One region of the Rhizobium sp. P43 genome, then DNA from elsewhere that is predicted to be linked to it. Evidence: predicted binding sites of a transcription regulator. Region 1 holds the regulator's gene; each other region holds the start of a gene.
The links. Region 1 encodes LexA, which represses DNA repair genes until DNA is damaged. Its sites were predicted from a motif close to TGTTCNNNNTGTGTTCNG; they were not measured.
Positions count from the first base shown of each region.

Region 2: the regulator LexA is predicted to act here: its motif matches at 2,301-2,318, upstream of AC1PUL_RS22015 (LexA family protein).
Region 3: the regulator LexA is predicted to act here: its motif matches at 1,440-1,457, upstream of AC1PUL_RS03050 (DUF5680 domain-containing protein).

Region 1 covers NZ_CM161539.1:1,612,386-1,616,268, forward strand. The annotation lists gene AC1PUL_RS07995 (VOC family protein) at 1-853, opposite strand, end outside; gene AC1PUL_RS08000 (DUF1003 domain-containing protein) at 893-1,435, opposite strand; gene lexA (transcriptional repressor LexA) at 1,643-2,362, shown strand; gene AC1PUL_RS08010 (ComEC/Rec2 family competence protein) at 2,356-3,883, opposite strand, start outside.
Region 2 covers NZ_JBWZOO010000002.1:78,769-82,651, reverse strand. The annotation lists gene AC1PUL_RS22035 (hypothetical protein) at 369-548, opposite strand; gene AC1PUL_RS22030 (helix-turn-helix domain-containing protein) at 634-1,152, shown strand; gene AC1PUL_RS22025 (hypothetical protein) at 1,491-1,829, shown strand; gene AC1PUL_RS22020 (hypothetical protein) at 1,826-2,173, opposite strand; gene AC1PUL_RS22015 (LexA family protein) at 2,351-2,782, shown strand; gene AC1PUL_RS22010 (Y-family DNA polymerase) at 2,779-3,883, shown strand, end outside.
Region 3 covers NZ_CM161539.1:641,146-645,028, forward strand. The annotation lists gene AC1PUL_RS03045 (hybrid sensor histidine kinase/response regulator) at 1-884, opposite strand, end outside; gene AC1PUL_RS03050 (DUF5680 domain-containing protein) at 962-1,372, opposite strand; gene urtA (urea ABC transporter substrate-binding protein) at 1,676-2,965, shown strand; gene urtB (urea ABC transporter permease subunit UrtB) at 3,208-3,883, shown strand, end outside.

The sequences.
Region 1 (3,883 bases):
CCTTTTCCGGCGCGACGACGAGGCGCGCGCCCGTTTTGTGATAGGTGACGCCTTTAGCAGCGAGGCAGGCTTCTGTCACGCCGAGATCCGTTACGGAGAATATGATCGCCGCTCCGCGCAGGCCGCGCTCCGGAATGTGAACCTCGTGCCCAAAATGCATCATGAACCCTTGAGGCGTCAGAATATCGACCACTGCGTTGGCGCTTTTGATCGACAGCCCGAAAGAGTGAGCAGTCACATCGCGCTGCAGCAGCAATTCCAGAAAGTATTGAAAGTCACTCGGGTTTTCCTCGACCAGCACGATACGCGAAAGACCTGCCGCACCGTTCGCGTGAACCAGCAGAGGACCACGATATGCGGGGATCGGATTTACGCGTTCGCAGGCAAAGCCGAAGAAGTCTGGAGCGCGAAGGTCGGCTGCGAAGGCAAGCCTGAAGGCTCCCTCTGCCATCCGACCATCCGGGAAACGGAACTGGCGGGAAAATTCGAGCAAGGAACCCGCACTCATACCCTCATCGCGATACCGCGCATCGTCCGCCATGGCATCGACGGTCTTGACCACGAGGGCTGACATGCCTTCGCCGTGGCGAAAGCGGAAAGCCTGATCGCGGGCGACAAAGACATTGCCGCTGCGCACCGCGTCGAGACAGTCCTCCCGGCTGCCCACGGCCAGCGGTTCAAGATAGGTGTCGTCGCCGAAGAAGACGCAGGCGTTTTCCGTGCCGAAGGGGTGGCGCGCATCCGACGCAATCGTAAAGCCGAGGTTCGCGAGCCTTAATCGAGCGGTGTCGAGATCAATGACAGGCAGAACAAGGTGATCAATTGCGCGGGGCGCACCAGACGTCTGGGACATGGACAATCTCGTCTTCTGCTCGCTGAGGACGCCTTGCATCTAGGAAAGGCGGTTCTGATTTTGAAGGTTCTCGATCAACGCACGCAGAGCACTCAGCTCCTGGCGGGCCTCACGCAGTTCTGTCAGGACCTGCTCGTCAATCTTGTGATGAAGCGCCAGGACCTCGATCTCCGCCTTCAAATTGATCTCGTAATCCTTGGCCGCCATGAACCGATCCCGCTCCGCCTGGCGGTTCTGGCTCATCATGATGATGGGCGCCTGGATCGCCGCAAGCATAGAAAGCAGCAGGTTGAGAAATATAAAAGGATAGGGATCGAGGGCCCCGCTGGCCAGAATCACGGTGTTGAGAATCACCCAGCAGACGAGAAACAGCATAAAGCTGATGATGAAGCCCCAGGACCCGCCGACCCTTGCAATTGCGTCGGCAAGTCTTTCCCCGAAGCTCGCATTGGCGAGAAAATCCTCACCGGCGTTGGTGGAGACCGTCCGACGCTCGCGCGCTCGCTTCAGCACGTTTTTCTCGGCCGAGGAAAGATCAGATGACGACTTCCCCAGAACGAGCTTCTCGATATCCTTGAGCATTAACAACATCCTGAAAGATGGTTCCCCGGTGCCTCCCGGGGCTTATCGACCACGGCTCTGAGGCGCTTCGAACCAACGGTTTGAATAGCCTTTCCGTGGGCTATCGCATTTTCTCACCCGTTCTTCACGAAAATTTATCCACTTGCGGAACACAACTGGAACATATAGTGTCTGTTCTGGCTTTGTTTCATCTTAGGGGCACCACATATGCTGACGCGCAAGCAACAGGAACTGCTTCTCTTCATCCACGAACGGATGAAGGAATCGGGTGTCCCGCCGTCCTTCGACGAGATGAAGGACGCGCTGGACCTCGCATCGAAATCCGGCATCCACCGGTTGATCACGGCGCTTGAAGAACGGGGCTTCATCCGGCGCTTGCCGAACCGTGCGCGGGCACTGGAGGTCATCAAGCTTCCGGAAGCCTATTCGCCGAGCATTCAACCGCGTCGCGGCTTTGCGCCGAGTGTGATCGAGGGCAGTCTCGGCAAGGCGCCGCCGCCGCCTGCTGCGCCCGTCAAGTCCACAGAGCAAGACAATGGCGCCTCCGTCTCGGTGCCCGTCATGGGCCGGATTGCAGCGGGCGTGCCGATTTCGGCGATCCAGAACAACACGCATGACATCACCGTCCCGGCTGAGATGATTGGCTCCGGCGTGCATTACGCGCTTGAGGTGAAGGGGGATTCGATGATTGAAGCCGGCATTCTCGACGGCGACACCGTGATCATCCGTAATGCGTCGAATGCCAATCCGGGCGACATCATCGTCGCGCTGGTCGATGATGAAGAGGCAACGCTCAAGCGCTTTCGTCGCCGCGGTGCGTCGATTGCCCTCGAAGCCGCCAACCCGGCCTACGAGACCCGAATATTCCCGCCGGATCGCGTCAAGATACAGGGCAAGCTGGTCGGTCTCATTCGACGCTATCATTGAGCTGCATATCGGTGTGCCTCGGGCGCGCCGTTGCTGAATTCATGTGCGGTCGCCATTGAGCCTGTGCGCCAGTCGTAAAGACGGTGCGCAGTCCAGGGACGTGGTGGCCCGTGATAGGCGGGGATGATGTTGATGGCGTTTCGATCGCCATCAAGTCCTGAGATCTCCAGGGATCCCGTGGCCCGAAGGCTGGTTTCTGAGATCAGCAACGCGCCCGAGCGGCAGCCTTGCATGCGGATGCGTGCCGAAAGCACCAGAATGTCCGCGCGGTCACAGGCCGTTCCGGCGAGATCGGGACGCTCCAGCGTCAGAAGCGTGGTGCCATTTCTCAGTTTGATGGTGCAAGCTTGCTTGATGCAAGTGAAATGGCTCGTTACGGCGGAAGCACGAAGAACATCCAGAATCTCCTGCGCGTCTCGCCGCTGATCCGCAGAGAGACTTTGCTGCGATCCTCTGTCGGGTGCCGGCGGCAGCGGGCCGATGGACAGCATGGTCGGGGGGATCGCCTCTCCAATGCCAAGCACAGGCCGCCACTGATCGAAAACGAAGGCGGGCGGGCCGGCTCTGTTGACGGCCACCTTAGTCGTCTCGCCCTCGCCCAGTCTGAGCGCAACGAGGCGGGCGTCCTCGCTGATCAACAGTTCCCCGATGGGTTGCTTCGGACCAAACCAGGTGACGGCGATCGTGCAGGCGATCAAGGCCGTCCCGATATGCCTGATCGGCGTCTTCAATAGGGTCAGCAAGAGCATGCCGGCAATCGTACCGAGCATGAAGATGTCTGGCAGTCGGGGAAACACATAGCCGCCGCCCCAACTTGAAACCTCGTAGGCAACGGCGAGCACCAATTCCAGCCCCTGCCCCATGATCCAAAAGAATGGCGCATCCAGCCCGAAGGGCATCAGCAGCATGGCAATGAAACCCGAGGGCATCACGACGAGCGAGATCAGCGGCATGGCTGCCAGATTGGCTTCCAAGCCGTGGGTAGAGAGGCGGTGGAAATGGCTAATGGCAAAGACGGCCGTTGCGACCCCGCCAATCAGGGACGTCGCGAGTGTGCCCCCGACGAATTTGACGCTGCCCGAGGCGATCCGCAGCGACAGCGACTTGGCCTGGGGGAGAATCGCTCGCGGTCGCGCGCGCCACCCGGCGTAACCGGCAATCAGGGCGGCGGTTGCGGCGAACGACATCTGGAAGCTTGGTCCCATAACCGCAGAAGGCTGCACCGCGAGGATAGCCGTCGCTGCCAGCGCGAGATTGTGAAGGCTGACGGCGGGGCGATCGAAGAGCACGGCGCCCAACATGATAGCCGTCATCAGATAGGCTCGCAGTGCCGAGACCTGGTAACCGGATATCAGCACGTAGCCGGTGGTCGCTAGAAGCGCGCCGGCAGCAGCGATTTTCTTGATTGGATAGCGATGCGCAAAGGCTGGAAAAAGGCTGAGCAAACCTCGCAAGCCGACGAAGAAGATGCCAGCGGCGAGTGCCATGTTGAGGCCTGAGATCGCCGTTATATGGGCAAGA
Region 2 (3,883 bases), on a different replicon from region 1:
GGGGGAGAGGGTGGCAAGGGGATAAAAACGGAGGGGTTCGCCCGCCCGAGGCAAAGCCGAAGGGGCGTCGCGTCAGCGGCGCTCCTGCACGAAAGCGCTGCCCCAAGGCTGCGCGAAGGAAGGACGGGGAAACCGTTTTTTCCCCTTGTGAGGGAGAGGGGGCAGCGCTCCTCTTTCCCTCATCAAAGAAACAGACAGGACGCCTCCGGCGTCACTGCTTTATCCTGGCCGAGACCCGGCAAACCGTGCTGATGCGGATGACTTTGAAGAGCAGTAGGGGAGGGGAAAGGCCGCCCCGATACGAGGCAGGGCGGCCTCCGTAGGCACATGACAGAAAAGGGCTAGAGATCTGCCACGACCTGACCTGATCAGCGGGCAATATGGGTCGATCGCGCGAGGCTGTAAATGTTCCGAACCGATTTTCGCCGAAGGTGCATGTGATGGAAGGCGAAGCCGCAGCGCAACCGATCGTCACCCGGATGGGCGGAGACAGCGGCTGCTGGCTCCGTGCCGAAGGCATAGAGCGGGGTCGCCAAGCGATGCGCCAAAGCAGCTATCCAGGGTAGACTTTCGAGGCACCATCTTTAATTGTCCCGGAGGAACAACGATGAAATTCCAGTGTGGTTGGTGGCAATGGCAGGTTTCGGACTCGATCAGTGGGTAAGCCATCTCGGACTTGAACGCGTTGACGACCCAAGCAAAGATCATCCGATCTATCGCAAGCGTCTCGGCGGAAAGATCATCGACCTCAAGGAACTGGATCTGCTTGTCGCGCAAAGGCTCCGTCACCTGCGAACCGACCGACAAATTGCGCAAGCGAAAGTCGCGACCCTCCTGGGCGTAAAGGAAGCAACCTACGCCCGCTACGAAAACGCCTCCTCCTTGATGACAGTCGGACGCCTACTCCACGTGTTCGAGGTCCTGGATATCACTCCGGAAGAGTTCTTCGATCCTTTCATCAAAGAACGGCCCCCTCAATCCGAAGGCAACTCACAGGAAGCAGAGAGAAACAAGCTGATGGAAGAAACGGTCGGCCACCTGCAGAAGCTCGACGAAACGGCCTTGAAGATGGTGCATGACCTTGTGCTTGCCATGGAGCCCCGGACGATCGAGAAGCAGAAAGGGAATGGCGCGGCGAAAGCCGCGCCATAACTTGCACTCAATGGGTTGGCTCTGGTTTCCGCCGCGCGCCGGCCGCCATTGGCGAATAGCCGGCGCTCATGCTGCGTCATTCCCCCATCTGGCGAAGACACCGCTCGGATCGATCGGCGCCAGTCCGAGATCCGAGGAAGACAATGAAGAACATCGGAGCTTTCAGCATAGCGCCGCCCCTCCTGCAGGGGCGGGAAAGCGGGAATTCTCGACACGGTTTTGACGGATAAAGGGAAGCCGCAGGAGGCTTAGCATAGCGCCGCGAAGCGGAAGCCGGGACCGACTTCCCCCGCCAAAACCGTTCCGTTAGATTCCAGAGTGACAGGAAAGGTGATGCAATGACCAATGCTTTTGACCAGGCACTGCAAAAGGCAACCGGCGGCTACCCAGTCGATACGTTGATCGTAACCAAAAATGAAGATGGCGAACCCGAAGTGTCCATGTTCGTCCTCGATGCGGACAATCAGCTGCTTCACGTTTCCTATGACCCAGAGGGCGGTATCATATTCAAAACCGCTCAACAGGACGAGCTGCTATTCTCGCGCCAACTCCTTGAGACCATCGCGAAGATGCAGGTTTCGGCGGACAGAAGATGGAAAGAGCTTCAGCGTCATTGGGTTGACGACAAGGCGACTTGGAAAGGCTTTGAACATCTTCTCGGTACACCAAATATTTAGTGAAGCGAGCGCGTCGGCTCCGGCAGCAGCTTTACCATCTGCTTTACGACTGTTCGCAATTTCCTCCAGTCTCGCAGATCGCCTTCGTTCACGCGCTCCTGGATCGCCGTTAGGATCCATCCAACGCAGGCGATATCATCCGCAGCGCGATATTTGTCTGACCTGTGGAAGCACGCGACGATACGAGGCCGCACGCCTTCCTCGGTCTTTGGAATCTGCGAAACCAGATCCTGCGCTTCTCGATAGGCATTTGCCACACGTTTGAGGTCGTCTTGCCCGGCTTGGGTGATCATGCCGACGGTCCACATCAGCGTGTTTGACAGGTGTTCCACTTCGTCAGTCATGGCGATCCCTATTCCTCTCCATTGTGACAACGCCTCAAACAGTTAACACCACGCGGACACTCGCGTCAGGTGCACATCTGCAAATTAGGCTCGCGTCATGTTCCATCTTGACTTTTAGCGGCCCATGCGTTCCCTGTTTGTTCCTTTAATTCCGTATCACGAAAGGACCAGTTTGAAATGCTCGCCGGCCTGAAAATCGAGGCAGAAGTTTATGTGCCTCTCATGCTCCACGGTTTATGCGCCGGCTTTCCGTCACCCGCAGATGACTACATCGAAGAATCGATTGACCTCACAAAGCTCCTGATCCGGAACCCGCCGGCGACGTTCTTGTGGAAGGTCGACGGCAATTCGATGCGAGACGCGGGGATCTTCCACGGGGATTTGATCGTGGTCGACCGCAGCCTGCGCCCGGTCGACGGCGATATTGTCGTAGCGACCGTACATGGCGAGCGGTCGTTGAAGCGGCTGCGCATGACGGGCGGACGTCCGCGGCTGATGTTCGAGAATTCGGATATGCCACTGTTTGACCTTCCGGAGGTCGCGGAAGTGGAGATCTGGGGTGTTGCGCTCTGCAACGTCCATTGGCTGCGACCGAGGAAGCAGGGATGACCTCATTCGCTCTGATCGACGGCAACTCGTTCTATTGCTCGTGTGAGCGTGTCTTTGACCCTTCCATTGCCAAGCGGCCGGTGATCGTTCTTTCCAACAATGACGGATGCGCCGTTGCCAGAACGGCGGAAGCCAAAGCCCTCGGGATTGGCATGGGCGAACCTTACTTCAAGATCCGTGACCTCTGTCGCGATAACGACGTGGCTGTCTACTCCAGCAACTATACGCTTTATGGCGACATGAGCGCCAGGCTGAATGCGATCTACCGGCAATGGTCTCCAGATGTCGAGGTTTACTCGATTGATGAGAGCTTTCTGGACATGACCGACATCAGGCCAGCTGATCGCGTTGCCTTTGGCCGCGATCTGCGCTCCACGGTCCAGCAATGGACCGGGATCCCGACCTGTGTCGGCATTGGCCCCAGCAAGACGCTGGCGAAGTTCGCAAATCATGTTGCAAAAAAGAACCCGGAGCTCGGCAGCGTCTGCGACCTAACAGACGCAGGCGTTCGGCAAAGCTGGCTCGATCGCGTCGAGGTTGGGGAGGTTTGGGGCGTTGGCTCGGCATCAGAGCGAAAACTATTCGGCCTGGGCATTGAGACGGCCGGCGACCTGGCCCGCGTCGATGCGCGGCTTGCTCGCAGTCTCCTGAGCGTGGTGGGCGAAAGAACGGTTCTGGAGCTGCAGGGCATTTCATGCCTGCCGCTCGAAGACGTACCGCCACAACGGAAGGGCTGCGCCGTAACCCGATCCTTCGGAACGCCGGTTACGGATCTGGCTGGAATGCTCGAGGCGGTCGCTGCCTATGCGATGAGGGCAGGAGAGAAGCTGCGTCGGCATGGTCTCGAGGCAACACATATGGCGGTCTTCATGCACACGTCGCGCTTCAATCAGAAGGACAAACCGCACTCGGCACAGACGACGGTTCACTTCCCAGAGGCGTCGAATGACACGTTTGACCTGATCCGGGCAGCTCAGAGCGGAGCGCGCAAGATCTTCAGGGACGGCCACCGCTACGCAAAGGCCGGCATCATCATGAATGATCTGGTGCGGGCAGCGTCACAGCCGCGGCCTCTGTTCGACGCGCGGGACCGTGACCAGT
Region 3 (3,883 bases), 970 kb from region 1:
CCGGTCGAGAGCGTCAGGACGGCGAGGAAGGAGCCTGCCAGCAGCTTCGGCACACCGAGCACGACCCAGCCGGAGCCGGCGAGGAAGATGCCGATGCGATGGTGCAGCTTGCGGGCGCCCTCGGGCGGCAGGAAGCGGAGGAAGTCGACCTGTTCGCCGATCTGCGGCATCAGCGCCAGGATGACGGCGGAGGCGGCGCCGAACTCCAGGAGATTGAAGGGGGCTGCCTCACCGAGATGGGCGTTCGAGTGATCGACGCCGGCAAAGGCGATCCAAAGGTCGATCTTCTCCCAGTCGAGAAAGGCAATGAAGACGAAGGGCAGGATGTTGAGCACGATCCAGAAAGGCTGGGTGATCAGCTGGAACTTCGAGATCATCCGGATGCCGTAGGTGACCAGCGGCAGCACGGCGACGGCGGAGATGATGTAGCCGAGCCAGAGCGGAATGCCGAAGGCGAGTTCCAGCGCCTTGGTCATGATCGAGGCTTCGATCGCAAAAAGCATGAAGGTGAAGCCGGCATAGATCAGCGAGGTGATCGTCGAGCCGATATAGCCGAAGCCGGCGCCGCGGGTGAGCAGGTCGATGTCGACGCCATGGCGGATGGCGTAGCGGCTGATCGGAATGCCGACCAACAGCATCAGGACGGCGGCAACAATAATGGCGAAGAAGGCGTTCGTGGTTCCGTAGGCGATCGTGATAGTGCCGCCGATCGCCTCCAGCGCCAGAAAGGAAATGGCGCCGATTGCCGTCTGGGAGATGCGGCTTGACGAAAACTTTCGGGCACCCTTGGCCGTGAAGCGCAAGGCATAATCTTCCAGCGTCTGGTTCGCGACCCAGCGATTGTATTCGCGGCGGACGGGGATGATGCGTTGGCGTGCCGGCATGCCTAAAATCTAGCGCCTTTTGTTAAGTGGCTTTCCTTTAGGCATTTTCACGGGATTGTCCAGAATAGCAAGGCCCGTCAGGGCTTGATCAGACCTCCCTGATAATCGAGCTGATAGACCAGCCTGTCCGCGACGAGGATTCGTTCCACACCGAGGAAACTGCGATAGTCACCCATGGACTGATCGATGTATTCGCCGAGGGCATGCTGATAGGTGAAGTCGCCGAGAAAGCGCTTTTCCTGATAAAGCGCAGTGAGCGCTTGCTTGATCACGATGCCTGCGCGCTCGCCGTCGAAGCGAGCCGGGTCGATGATCCTGCCATAGTAGTTCATCGCCCAGACGGGAACTTCGTCCTGCCAGACGACTTCCTGGCCGAGGAAATCGGTGCCGCCGAAATGGCTGTCGAGATAGCGAAAGCTGCCCTTCTCATGGGTGATATCCTTGGCCCCAGGGCGGGAGGGGACGGGCTGCGGGTGCTTGCCGCTCATATAGGTCAGCGCCTTGGCTTCGATGATGAACTCTGCGAGTTTATCCACGACCCTCTCCATTGGTTTCTCGAACATATGGTGAACATACGGTAGGATCTGGGTGGCGGGAACCCTGCATTTGAAGGGTTTTTCGCCTGGATGTCTGCCCCTGCCGCCTCGGTTCCCCCGCATGGCCCCCTTTTACCCCCTGACCTACGTCAAACGACGTATACGGTTTTGCGACGCAGCATCGGATAGTCCCCTTCAGCAACGGTTAAATTCCATTAACCGACCGGTTGCGGACAAGAAGAGGGGTTCACGACAATGTCCATGAAGATGAAACTGACTGGCGCGCTGCTCGGCGCCATGCTGTCGACGACGGCCTTCCACGGTGCGTTTGCCCAGGAAGACACGATCAAGATCGGCGTTCTGCACTCGCTCTCCGGCACGATGGCGATTTCGGAAACGACGCTGAAGGACGCCATGCTGATGCTCGTCGAAGAGCAGAACAAGAAGGGTGGCGTTCTCGGCAAGAAGCTTGAAGCCGTCGTTGTCGACCCGGCTTCTGACTGGCCGCTGTTTGCCGAAAAGGCCCGGGAGCTGATCGAAAAGGACAAGGTTGCGGCCGTCTTCGGTTGCTGGACCTCGTCTTCGCGCAAGTCCGTTCTGCCGGTCTTTGAAGAGCTGAACTCGATCCTCTTCTACCCGGTCCAGTACGAGGGTGAAGAATCCTCGCGCAACATCTTCTACACGGGTGCCGCTCCGAACCAGCAGGCGATCCCGGCCGTCGACTACCTCGCTGAAAACGAAGGCGTCGAGCGTTGGGTTCTCGCTGGCACCGACTACGTCTATCCGCAGACGACCAACAAGATCCTCAAAGCCTATCTGATGTCGAAGGGCGTTGCCGAAGAAGACATCATGATCAACTACACGCCGTTCGGTCATTCCGACTGGCAGACCATCGTCTCCGACATCAAGAAGTTCGGCTCGGCTGGCAAGAAGACCGCCGTCGTCTCGACCATCAACGGTGACGCCAACGTTCCGTTTTACAAGGAACTCGCCAACCAGGGCATCAAGGCCGAAGACATCCCGGTCGTCGCCTTCTCCGTCGGTGAAGAAGAACTCGCCGGCCTCGACACTGCTCCGCTCGTCGGCCACCTCGCTGCCTGGAACTACTTCCAGTCCGTCGACACCCCGGCCAATGCCGAGTTCATCAAGACCTGGCACGCTTTCACCGGCAACGAGAAGCGCGTGACCAACGACCCGATGGAAGCTGCCTATATCGGCTTCAACGCCTGGGTTAAGGCCGTCGAAGCTGCCGGCACCACCGAGACCGACGAAGTTCTCGATACCATCATCGGCGTGACGGTTCCGAACCTCACTGGCGGCTATGCCACCGTGATGCCGAACCACCACATCACCAAGCCGGTTCTGATCGGTGAAATCCAGGCCGACGGCCAGTTCGAAGTCGTTCAGGAAACGCCTGCCGTCGTCGGTGACGAGTGGTCCGACTATCTGCCCGACTCCAAGGACCTGATCGCTGATTGGCGCAAGCCGATGGAATGCGGCAACTTCAACGTTGCCACCGGCAAGTGCGGCGGCAAGGGCAGCTGATCATCGCCTTCTCCCACCTCCCCCTTGAGGGGGGAGGTCATCGCGCAGCGATGGGTGGGGGTGATGTCTTCAGGGTGTCACCCCACCCCGAACCTTCGGTTCGACCCTCCCCCTCAAGGGGAGGGTGTTTTCGAACCAGCCTTCAGCGGAATTAGCCCGTCTCCCCGGTCATCAGGGAGGCGGTGCCGGCAGGCGGATGAGGGCTTCCTCAAGCTCGCCGCCAGCCATCCGGGGGATACAGAATGCTCATTCGTTTCATCACACTCCTCTTCACCTTCCTCGCACTTGCCGCGCCCTCCTTTGCGCAGAGCGATCCGAAGGATCTCCTCAACGCACTCGGCAAGGCCAATTTCAAGCAGGCCGAAGAGCTGATCGGGCAGATCGCCGCGACCGGGGATCCGCGCATCGTGCCGGCGCTGGAAGCCTTTGCTGAGGGGGAACTCTTCGTCCGCAAGTCGGACGGTGCCGTCTTCATCACCAAGGCTGCGGGCAGCAATCTTGCTGCGATCGATCCACTGACGGGCGAGACTGTCGGCGAGGAGCCGAAAAGCGCCTTTACCAAGATCAAGGTGAACAACAATCTCCGCCGCGCGATCCGTTCTGCGCTTGGCGGTCTGACGCTGCTCAGCCCGGACCGGGATGTGCGTCTGTCCGCTGCCCAGGCGGTGCTGCAGTCTCCGAGTGCCGAAAATCTCGAGCTCGTCGAGGCCGCGCTTGCCAAGGAAACGGATCCGGAGGTCAAGTCACGGATGGAGCAGGCCCGGGCCGTGTCCATCCTGGCCTCGGACCGCTCGATCGAGGAAAAGCGGGGCGCCATCGAGGCCGTCGCTTCGATCGGCGGTCGTCCGGCGAAAAGCATCCTGCTCTCGGTCTCCGGCACGATTGACGAAGCGCTGCGGTCGGATCTCGATGCCGCCG